DNA from 3 places in the Ornithinibacillus jepli genome. Region 1 is predicted to be linked to each of the others. Evidence: predicted binding sites of a transcription regulator. Region 1 holds the regulator's gene; each other region holds the start of a gene.
The links. The regulator LexA, encoded in region 1, represses DNA repair genes until DNA is damaged. The targets are predictions, from matches to a motif close to CGAACATATGTTCG.
Positions count from the first base shown of each region.

Region 1 (3,294 bases):
TAGGCAATCCAGGATGACCAGAATTTGCTTTCTCAATAGCATCAATAGATAATGTACGGATTGCATTAATTGACATCTGTTCTATGTTGATTGACATAATTTCTACTCCTTTCCTTAAGTAACTAGCTATAAGTAATGACAGCCTACCATATTTCTAGTATTCCTTAATATAGCATTACTATGTCTAGTGTTTTTGGTTTCTTTCCTGCATATCACGAAGTTTTTTCGGTGTCACATCATTGCCTTTTGGATCAATAACTGTCATTGTTTTCAACTGATTTTTAAAGGAATTTCGTACATTTCCTAAATATTCTTCCCGTAATGTTTTCTGTTCTTTTTGTTCTTCCTTCGTCAATCCTTCAGCAGTTTTTGCCTTTTTAGCTAACGCATTAATTCGGTCAAGTTTATCTTGTGAAATCATATAGTAACCTCCTAGGTTCATATCATGAAAATATTAAAAAGCAAGAACATTGGATGCTCTTGCTTTTTAATATTACCTTTTCAGTTAATCTGAATCAATTATTTGGTATTCTTGATATCTTCGATGGATTGTAGCCTTCGATACTTCGTAACCCAGACCATTTAAGGTCTTTGCTATTTCACTGAACGTAAGGTTATTATTTCGTAATCGAATAATCTCTTCAATTGGCACTTCTTTCCGTTCTCTACCTGGTGATAAATGTTGATTAGTAAGGTTATGAGCAGGTTTATACCCATTAGCTATAGCCTTTTTCATTCCTCGCTTAATTTTTAAGTTATGTATCTTCCGTTGATACTCTTCAACAATCCCTACAATAGCCAGTACCATTGAATCAGATTCAGATAACTCAAGCTCCCCATCATGAATCGAACTAAAAATTTGGACGTTGAGTTTAGTTAGTTGATGAAATAAAGCTATTTTTGTATTGCCCCGGCCAAGTCTTGTCTCATCTTGAATTAAAAGAGCTTCTGCTTGTCCATTTTCAAATGACTCTAGCATATCAAAAACCCCATCACGTTCCACTTCATATCCACTTGCTCTTTCTTCTATGCACTTGATGACATTAAACTGATACCGATTAGCCAATTGAAGTAATTCTTCTTTTTGTCTAGCTAATGATGTCTCTTGAACTTTTTTATCTGTACTCACACGGCAGTAAATAATTACATTCAATTTATAATTCTCCTATTATGCACTAATTAATGAAAGGTATAAGAATCCTAATGTTAAAGCAAAACCAACAATATAAAATAAATCTGTCAAATTTACTTTACCAAACATTTCTCCATCATCCCTTCTTCTTTACATTACAAGAACCTCTGTTCGTATTTTTAGTATAACAGAACATACGCTCTTGTCAACAGTTTTTTTCGAACGAATGTTTGCTTTTTTTTCTTATCGATGATAAACTAGCAATAATAAATTATATGTGCGAGGTGTTTAATAGATGACTAAATTATCAACTAGACAACAAGCAATACTTGAATACATAAAAGAACAAGTCAAATTAAAGGGCTATCCACCATCTGTTCGAGAGATTGCTGAAGCAGTAGGCCTTGCCTCGAGCTCCACTGTTCATGGACACCTTTCTAGACTAGAAAGTAAAGGATTTATACGACGTGATCCTACTAAACCTAGAGCTATTGAAATACTAGATTTAGATGAGGAAAGTAATATTCCTAGAGACGAAGCTCGATATGCACCTGTCATTGGTAAAGTAACAGCTGGTATCCCGATAACTGCTGTTGAAAACATTGAAGAATTTGTACCAATTCCTAGTTCGACTGCAGGTCCAGATGAAAATCTATTTGTACTTGTAATTGATGGTGAGAGTATGATAGAGGCAGGTATTTTAGACGGTGATATGGTCATCGTCAAACAACAAAATACTGCTCAAAACGGTGATATTGTTGTAGCAATGACCGAAGATGACGAAGCAACTGTAAAACGATTTTTTAAAGAAAAGGATCATATTCGCTTGCAACCTGAAAATACTACGATGGAACCATTAATATATAAAAATGTATCCATACTCGGTAAAGTAGTTGGCTTGTATCGCCACATTCATTAATAAAGATATTTCCCCTATAAAATTAACTAACGCCTATTGCTCTCTTAAGCAATAGGCGTTAGTTCTAGTTATTTCAGTATAGTACTATTATTTGCAAACAAAACCGGTAAACTAAAGGGGTTGCCTTTAAATTACCGGTTTTTTATTATTAATAGTTAGTTAGATATTGATCTCTCTCCCAAGGATGGACGCTCGTTCTAAACATATCCCATTCTATCTCTTTTGCTTCAATATAGTGTTCAAATAAATGCTCACCAAGAGATTCCACGATTACTTCATCGTTTTTCAGTTCTTGTAATGCATCAATTAAAGATGATGGTAAATCTTTAATACCAACTTCATCGCGTTCTTCTTTTGACATAACATAGATGTTACGATCTACTGCAGGAGGCGGTGTTAAATTGTTACGGATTCCATCAAGACCCGCAGCTAATAATACTGATAATGCCATATAAGGATTAGCAGCTGGATCGACGCTTCTTGCTTCAACACGAGTACTTAGTCCACGAGAGTTCGGAATACGCATTAGACAGCTTCTATTAGCTGCTGACCATGCTACATAGCTTGGTGCTTCATAACCAGGTACTAGGCGTTTATAAGAGTTAACAGTAGGGTTTGTAACAGCTGTAAATCCAGTTGCATGTTTTACAATACCCGCAATAAATTGATAAGCAGTTTCGCTTAATTCTAAATCTCCACTCGGATTGTAAAATGCATTTTCATTACCTTTAAATAAAGACATATTTGTATGCATACCAGATCCGTTTACACCAAATAATGGTTTTGGCATAAATGTTGCATGTAGATTATGCTTTCTAGCAATTGTTTTAACTACTAGTTTAAATGTTTGGATATCATCAGCATGTTTTAATGCGTCGGAATATTTAAAGTCAATCTCGTGTTGCCCTGGAGCAACTTCATGGTGGGATGCTTCAATTTCAAAGCCCATTTCTTCTAATTCTAACACGATGTCACGACGGCAATTTTCTCCTAAATCAGTAGGAGCTAAGTCGAAATATCCACCATGGTCATTTAGTTCTAATGAAGGCTCTCCCTTTTCATCTAATTTGAATAGGAAAAATTCCGGTTCTGTTCCAATATTAAATGCATCAAAGCCTAATTCTTCCATTTTCTTCAGATTACGCTTTAAGTTATAACGAGGGCAACCTTCAAATGGTGTACCATCAGGACGATAAATATCACAAATAAAGCGTGCAACCTTACCTTTTTCAGAAGTCCAAGG
Region 1 covers NZ_JBFEGG010000001.1:942,213-945,506, reverse strand. The annotation lists gene tkt (transketolase) at 1-97, opposite strand, end outside; gene AB1K81_RS04895 (DUF896 domain-containing protein) at 185-421, opposite strand; gene AB1K81_RS04890 (YneB family resolvase-like protein) at 506-1,153, opposite strand; gene lexA (transcriptional repressor LexA) at 1,428-2,051, shown strand; gene glnA (type I glutamate--ammonia ligase) at 2,200-3,294, opposite strand, start outside.

Region 2 (3,294 bases), 210 kb from region 1:
TCTTGGTTGCTGATGATTATCTTCTTTGATCTCTACAAACGGATTTTTCCCGAACTTTTCTGTCAGTTTATCAATAGCATTATACAGTTTTTCTTTCTCTGCATCCTTACTATACGTAAATAAATCAAGTTGCTTTACAATATTTTGTTTTTCCTCAATATCCTGCACCGTTACACCTAATAAACGTATCGGTTCTTGATTCCAATGATTTTCAAAAAGTTCAAATACTACTTTTAGAATATCTTCTTTCTTCTCAATATAATTAGGAAGCTTTTTGCTTCTAGTTATGGTTCTTCGGTCATGGTAACGAATAGATAATTGTACAGACCTTCCAGCTGCTTGCTTCCTTTTCATTCTTATCTCTACATTATCTGCCAATGCTGTTAATAGACCTCTTATTTCCACTATATCCGTAGTATCCGTAGGCAAGGTTTCAGAACTACCAATGCTTTTGAACTCATTTACTGCATCTGGATCAACCGGTCTTATGTCAATACCATTGGCGCGATTTTTTAAACGCTCTCCGTTAATGCCTAACAGTTGCTTCAGTTGATAAACATCCGCTTCCGCAAGATCACCAATAGTATCAATATCAATCGTATTTAGCTTTTCTGCTGTCTTCTTCCCTACTCCATACATCTCTCCTACTGGTAAAGGCCATAATTTTGCCGGTATGTCACGCTTCCTTAACACTGTAATTCCCATAGGCTTTTTCATATCAGAAGCCATCTTAGCTAAAAATTTATTAGGAGCAATACCAATGCTACAAGGTAAATCGAGCTCCTTCTTAATTTTCTGTTGTAATTCTTCTGCTAATCGTATTGTATTAGAAGGAGATGTTGCATCTGTCACATCCATATAACCTTCATCTATTGATACTGGTTCTACAAATGGTGTAATGGAATTTAAAATTTTAAACATCTCTCTTGATGCAAATCGATACCGTTCGAAGTTTGGGCGGATAACAATTAATTCTGGGCATAGTTTTTTAGCCTGCCAGATAGGCATAGTAGTTTTAACACCTTTTGCCCTAGCCTCATAATTACTTGTGATAATAATCCCTCTACGTTCTTCAGGGTTACCTGCCACTGCTAATGGTTTCCCCTTATACGATGGATTATAGGCCATTTCTACCGAGGCATAAAAGCTATTCATATCTAGGTGGAAAATTATCCGCGCTCTATTATACTTCATACGCTTTAACACCTTCCCGAACAATTGTTTCTACTTATATTATAGCATAGTTTAACGAGTCGTTGTCCCAAAAGCATTTTAGGTAACAGATAGCAGAATATCGCGCACCTAATTCGCTTTTGAAATAAATTTAACCCTTTTTTTTGTTATTTAAGTTCTATTTAGTGGATATTAAGAAACTATTATCTATCATAAGATTTTTCTCTATAAATAAAAAACATCAGAGAAACCAAAGCAATGGTCCCCCTAATGTTATTTATATATCGTTATCATGGTATTATTTTGCTACCTCTTTAATAATAGCAGTTACCAATTCAGTTACTTTCACTAATTCTTTGACTGGAATGCGTTCGTTAGTCGTATGAATCTCTTCATAACCAACTGCTAAATTAACAGTCGGGATTCCAAGTCCAGCAATTACGTTTGCATCACTGCCGCCACCGCTCTTTAGTAGATTACTTTCCCTTCCGATTGTTGCTGCAGCTCTTCTTGCTACTTCTACCACTTGGTCCCCTGCTTGTTGTTTAAATCCAGGGTACATGACTTTAATATCAACAACAGCTTCTCCGCCCATCTCTCTTGCAGTAGTTTCGTAAGCATCCTTCATAGCTGCAACTTGTGCTTCCATTTTTTCTAGTACAAGGGAACGGGCTTCGGCTAGTATTTCAACATGATCCACTACAATATTTGTTTGTTTTCCACCTTCGAATCGACCAATATTAGCAGTAGTTTCTTCATCAATACGTCCTAGAGGCATTTTTGCAATTGCTTTAGCTGCTATTGTAATTGCAGAAACTCCCTTTTCAGGTGCAACTCCAGCATGTGCGGTTTTCCCCTTAATGATTGTATTTATTTTTGCTTGAGTCGGAGCAGCAACAATAATATCTCCTACATTTCCATTACTGTCTAAAGCATATCCGAATTTTGCGTTAATCATAGAAGGCTCAAGAGCTTTTGCTCCTACTAGTCCCGACTCTTCTCCTACTGTAATAACAAATTGTACATCGCCATGTTCCAAATTATTTTCCTGTATTGTACGTATTGCTTCAAGCATTGCTGCTAGCCCTGCTTTATCATCTGCTCCAAGTATAGTTGTACCATCAGATACAATGTACCCATCCTTAATTGAAGGTTTAATTCCTTTACCAGGTACTACTGTATCCATATGGGATGTAAAATAAATCGGGTCAACGCCATCCTTCGTTCCTTTTAACGTGCAAATAAGATTATTAGCTCCGTGACCAGTTTTTTCTTTTGCATGGTCTTCTAAAACTTCTAATCCTAACTCTTGAAATTTCTTTTTCAACACTTCCGCTATTTCCGCTTCATAACCTGTCTCGGAATCCACTTGGACAAGTTCCATAAATTCATTCACTACTCTGTCTTTATTTACCATGTTGTCTAAACCTCCTAGTATTAAAGAGGAATATTGCCGTGTTTTTTTCTCGGGCGATCCTCTTTCTTATTTTGTAACATTTCTAACCCTTGGATTAGCTTCATTCGAGTTTCCCTAGGATCGATAACATCGTCAACCATACCTAATTTTGCTGCAACATATGGATTAGCGAACTTTTCTCGATATGTATTTATCTTTTCTTGACGTGTCTTTTCAGGGGCTGAACTAGCTGCAATCTCTTTGGCAAAAATTATATTCGCTGCTCCTTCTGGTCCCATAACCGCAATTTCTGCATTTGGCCATGCATAAACTAAATCTGCTCCAATTGACTTACTATTTAATGCAACATAAGCACCACCATAAGCTTTTCTTACAATAACCGTTAGCTTAGGAACAGTTGCTTCAGAATAAGCATATAATATTTTTGCTCCATGTCGTATGATACCACCATGCTCCTGTTTTATGCCAGGAAAGAACCCTGTTACATCTTCAAACGTTATAATTGGAATATTAAAACAATCACAAAAACGGATGAATCGAGCTGCCTTGTCACTAGAATCAATATCAAGTCCACCTGCAAGATGTTTCGGTTGGTTACAAACTAAACCTACTGTTTGTCCCCTCATTCTAGCAAATCCGACTACGATATTTTTTGCGAATTCTGATTGAATTTCATAAAAACTTTCCTCATCTACTACTTGCCT
Region 2 covers NZ_JBFEGG010000001.1:1,155,661-1,158,954, forward strand. The annotation lists gene AB1K81_RS06010 (DNA polymerase IV) at 1-1,194, opposite strand, end outside; gene AB1K81_RS06015 (M20/M25/M40 family metallo-hydrolase) at 1,472-2,590, opposite strand; gene AB1K81_RS06020 (acyl-CoA carboxylase subunit beta) at 2,611-3,294, opposite strand, start outside.
Region 2: AB1K81_RS06010 (DNA polymerase IV) is a predicted target of LexA. The motif match lies at 1,212-1,225, and genes of this name have one in related genera.

Region 3 (3,294 bases), on a different contig from region 1:
ATGCAGTTATGGAAGAATTAGACCGAACTGCACAAGAGATTAACTGTGAAAAGGTCGATATTTTATCTTATAGCTATGGGAAGGTAGAAAAGATTGTTTCTACTACATATTTAAATTGGATTAAAATGTTGCCTAAAGCATATGACTTACTCTATAACCGATTAGCTGTAAAGAATCAGTCGAAGCGATCAAGGCAGCTTTTATACGAAGCAATATTTCTATCCTTTTTCAAGAAATTAATGAAAGAAACAGAACCAAGAATTCTTTTTAATACTCATTGCCTTCCTTCAAACATAGCAAGCATTTTGAAGCAAAAAGGAAAACTTCATGCTATAACAGTTAATGTCTATACCGATTTTTTTATCAATCGAGTGTGGGGAATTGAGGGTATCGATTATCATTTAGTTCCTTCTATTACGGTCAAAGAATTTTTATTAAAATTAGGTGTAAATGAAGATAGGATTTTAATTACTGGAATTCCTGTCCATCCTGTCTTTCGAATCGATAGTAAAAGTAAGAGTAGTGAAAAGCTCCATGTGTTAATAACAGGGGGGAGCTTAGGTGTAGGATCGATAGAAAAGATTATTCCAACCCATCCTGAGATTAAATATACTGTCCTTTGTGGTCAAAATGAAAAACTATATCATGATCTACTAGAATGGAACCATCCATATGTTGAACCTATTCAGTATGTGGAGAGTAAAGAGGAAATGAATAGTTGGTATAATAAGGTGGATGCGGTAATAACGAAGCCTGGTGGAGTAACGATAAGTGAATGTTTGATGAAGCGGATTCCAATTTTTACTTGCAACGCTTTACCAGGGCAAGAAAAGGTAAACGAAATGGAATTAACAGATCTAGGTGTTATTAATCCTTTAAATCCATTTTTAAGTATGGAGAAACAAGTAAAAGATTTCTTTCAGGACAAAGATAAACAAAGACTTTATAAAGAAAAATTACACTTGTATCATCAATATTTAGAGGAAAAAACCTTATCTGAGATTTTGTTACGTATATGTAACTAACAAGAATTCAACTGTTCTTTTAGCAGTTGTTTTTCTTTTGTCTAATTTCTTGAATAGTAAGGATAAAATAGTTAGTATGTATATATAACAAAATAATCGAATGTTCGTTCGCATTTATGTTAAAATATATGGTAGATTATGGTACACTTATTTGTAGGTTAAAGGATGGAGGGAGAACATGGAAAATAATAAATTTGAATTAGTTTCAAAATACGAGCCAAAAGGAGACCAACCAAAAGCGATTCAAGAATTAGTCGATAAGGTGCTTGCTGGTCAGCGCCATCAAACATTGCTAGGAGCAACAGGTACTGGTAAGACATTTACTATATCTAATGTAGTAAAAGAAATAAATCGACCGACTTTAGTCATTGCTCATAATAAAACATTGGCAGGTCAATTGTATAGTGAATTCAAGGAATTTTTTCCTAATAATGCTGTAGAATATTTTGTTAGCTATTATGATTATTATCAACCAGAGGCATATGTCCCTTCCACCGATACGTTTATTGAAAAAGATGCCAGTATTAATGATGAAATTGATAAATTAAGGCACTCAGCTACTTCTGCCCTTTTTGAGCGTAATGATGTATTAATTGTGGCGAGTGTTTCTTGTATATATGGCTTAGGTAATCCTGAAGAATATAGTGCACAAGTGCTATCCCTTCGCATGGGAATGGAAAAAGATCGTGACCAACTCCTTCGTGATTTAGTAGATATACAGTATGCACGAAATGATATCGACTTCCAACGCGGGACGTTCCGTGTTCGTGGTGATTCTGTAGAGATTATTCCTGCTTCCCGTGAAGAACACTGTTTACGTATTGAATTTTTTGGTGATGAAATTGATAGGATTCGAGAAGTTGATGCTTTAACTGGTGAAATTATTGGAGACAGAGAGCATGTTGCAATATTTCCTGCTTCCCACTTCGTAACACGTGAAGAAAAGTTAAAGCTAGCTATTGCCAACATTGAAAAGGAATTGGAAGAACGCTTAGAAGAGCTTCGTAGTCAAAATAAATTATTAGAAGCACAACGTTTAGAACAAAGAACAAATTATGATTTAGAAATGATGCGAGAGATGGGTTTTTGCTCTGGAATCGAAAACTATTCAAGACATCTAACTTTACGAGAATCTGGTGCAACACCTTATACTTTATTAGATTATTTTCCTGAAGACTTTTTAGTAGTTGTGGATGAATCTCATGTTACGTTGCCGCAAATTCGTGGGATGTATAATGGCGACCAAGCTCGTAAGCAAGTTTTAGTTGACCACGGTTTCCGCTTACCTTCGGCGTTAGATAACAGACCACTTAAGTTTGACGAATTTGATAAGAAAGTAAAACAAATTATTTTTGTTTCTGCAACACCTGGTCCTTATGAGCTAGAACATACACCACAAATGACCGAGCAAATTATTCGACCTACTGGTTTACTCGATCCGAAAGTAGAAGTTCGTCCAATTGAAGGACAGATTGATGACTTAATCGCTGAAATTAATGCTCGGACAGCGAAAAATGAACGTGTGTTAGTAACTACATTAACGAAGAAAATGTCTGAGGATTTAACAGATTATCTAAAGGAAATAGGAATCAAAGTTGCTTACTTGCATAGTGAAATTAAAACATTAGAGCGAATTGAAGTAATTCGTGACCTTCGTGTAGGTAAATTTGATGTTCTGATTGGAATTAATTTACTACGAGAAGGATTAGATATTCCGGAAGTTTCATTAGTGGCTATTTTAGATGCTGACAAAGAAGGTTTCTTACGCTCAGAACGGTCCCTTATTCAGACGATGGGACGTGCCGCACGTAACGCGAACGGCCAAGTTATTATGTACGCGGATAAGATAACGGATTCCATGCAAAAGGCGATTGAAGAGACGGAACGCCGACGTAAAATTCAAATGGAATACAATGAAAAACATAATATTACGCCGACAACGATTAAGAAGGACGTTCGAGATATTATACGAGCAACCGTTGCTTCTGAAGATGGTGCAGAATATGAGGAAAAATCAAAGAGTCTAGCAAAGCTTACGAAGAAAGAAAGAGAAAAGGTTATCGAAAGTATGGAAAAAGAAATGCGAGAAGCTGCCAAAGCGCTTGACTTTGAAAAGGCTGCGGAACTTAGAGATATATTATTTGAACTTAAAGCGGAAGGATGACCAATAAATGCCAAGTAAAATGATTGATATTAAAGGTGCACGGGCACACAATTTAAAAAATATTGATATATCGATACCCAAAAACAAACTAGTAGTTGTAACAGG
Region 3 covers NZ_JBFEGG010000003.1:358,314-361,607, forward strand. The annotation lists gene AB1K81_RS13540 (MGDG synthase family glycosyltransferase) at 1-1,025, shown strand, start outside; gene uvrB (excinuclease ABC subunit UvrB) at 1,204-3,189, shown strand; gene uvrA (excinuclease ABC subunit UvrA) at 3,197-3,294, shown strand, end outside.
Region 3: uvrB (excinuclease ABC subunit UvrB) is a predicted target of LexA. The motif match lies at 1,123-1,136, and genes of this name have one in related genera.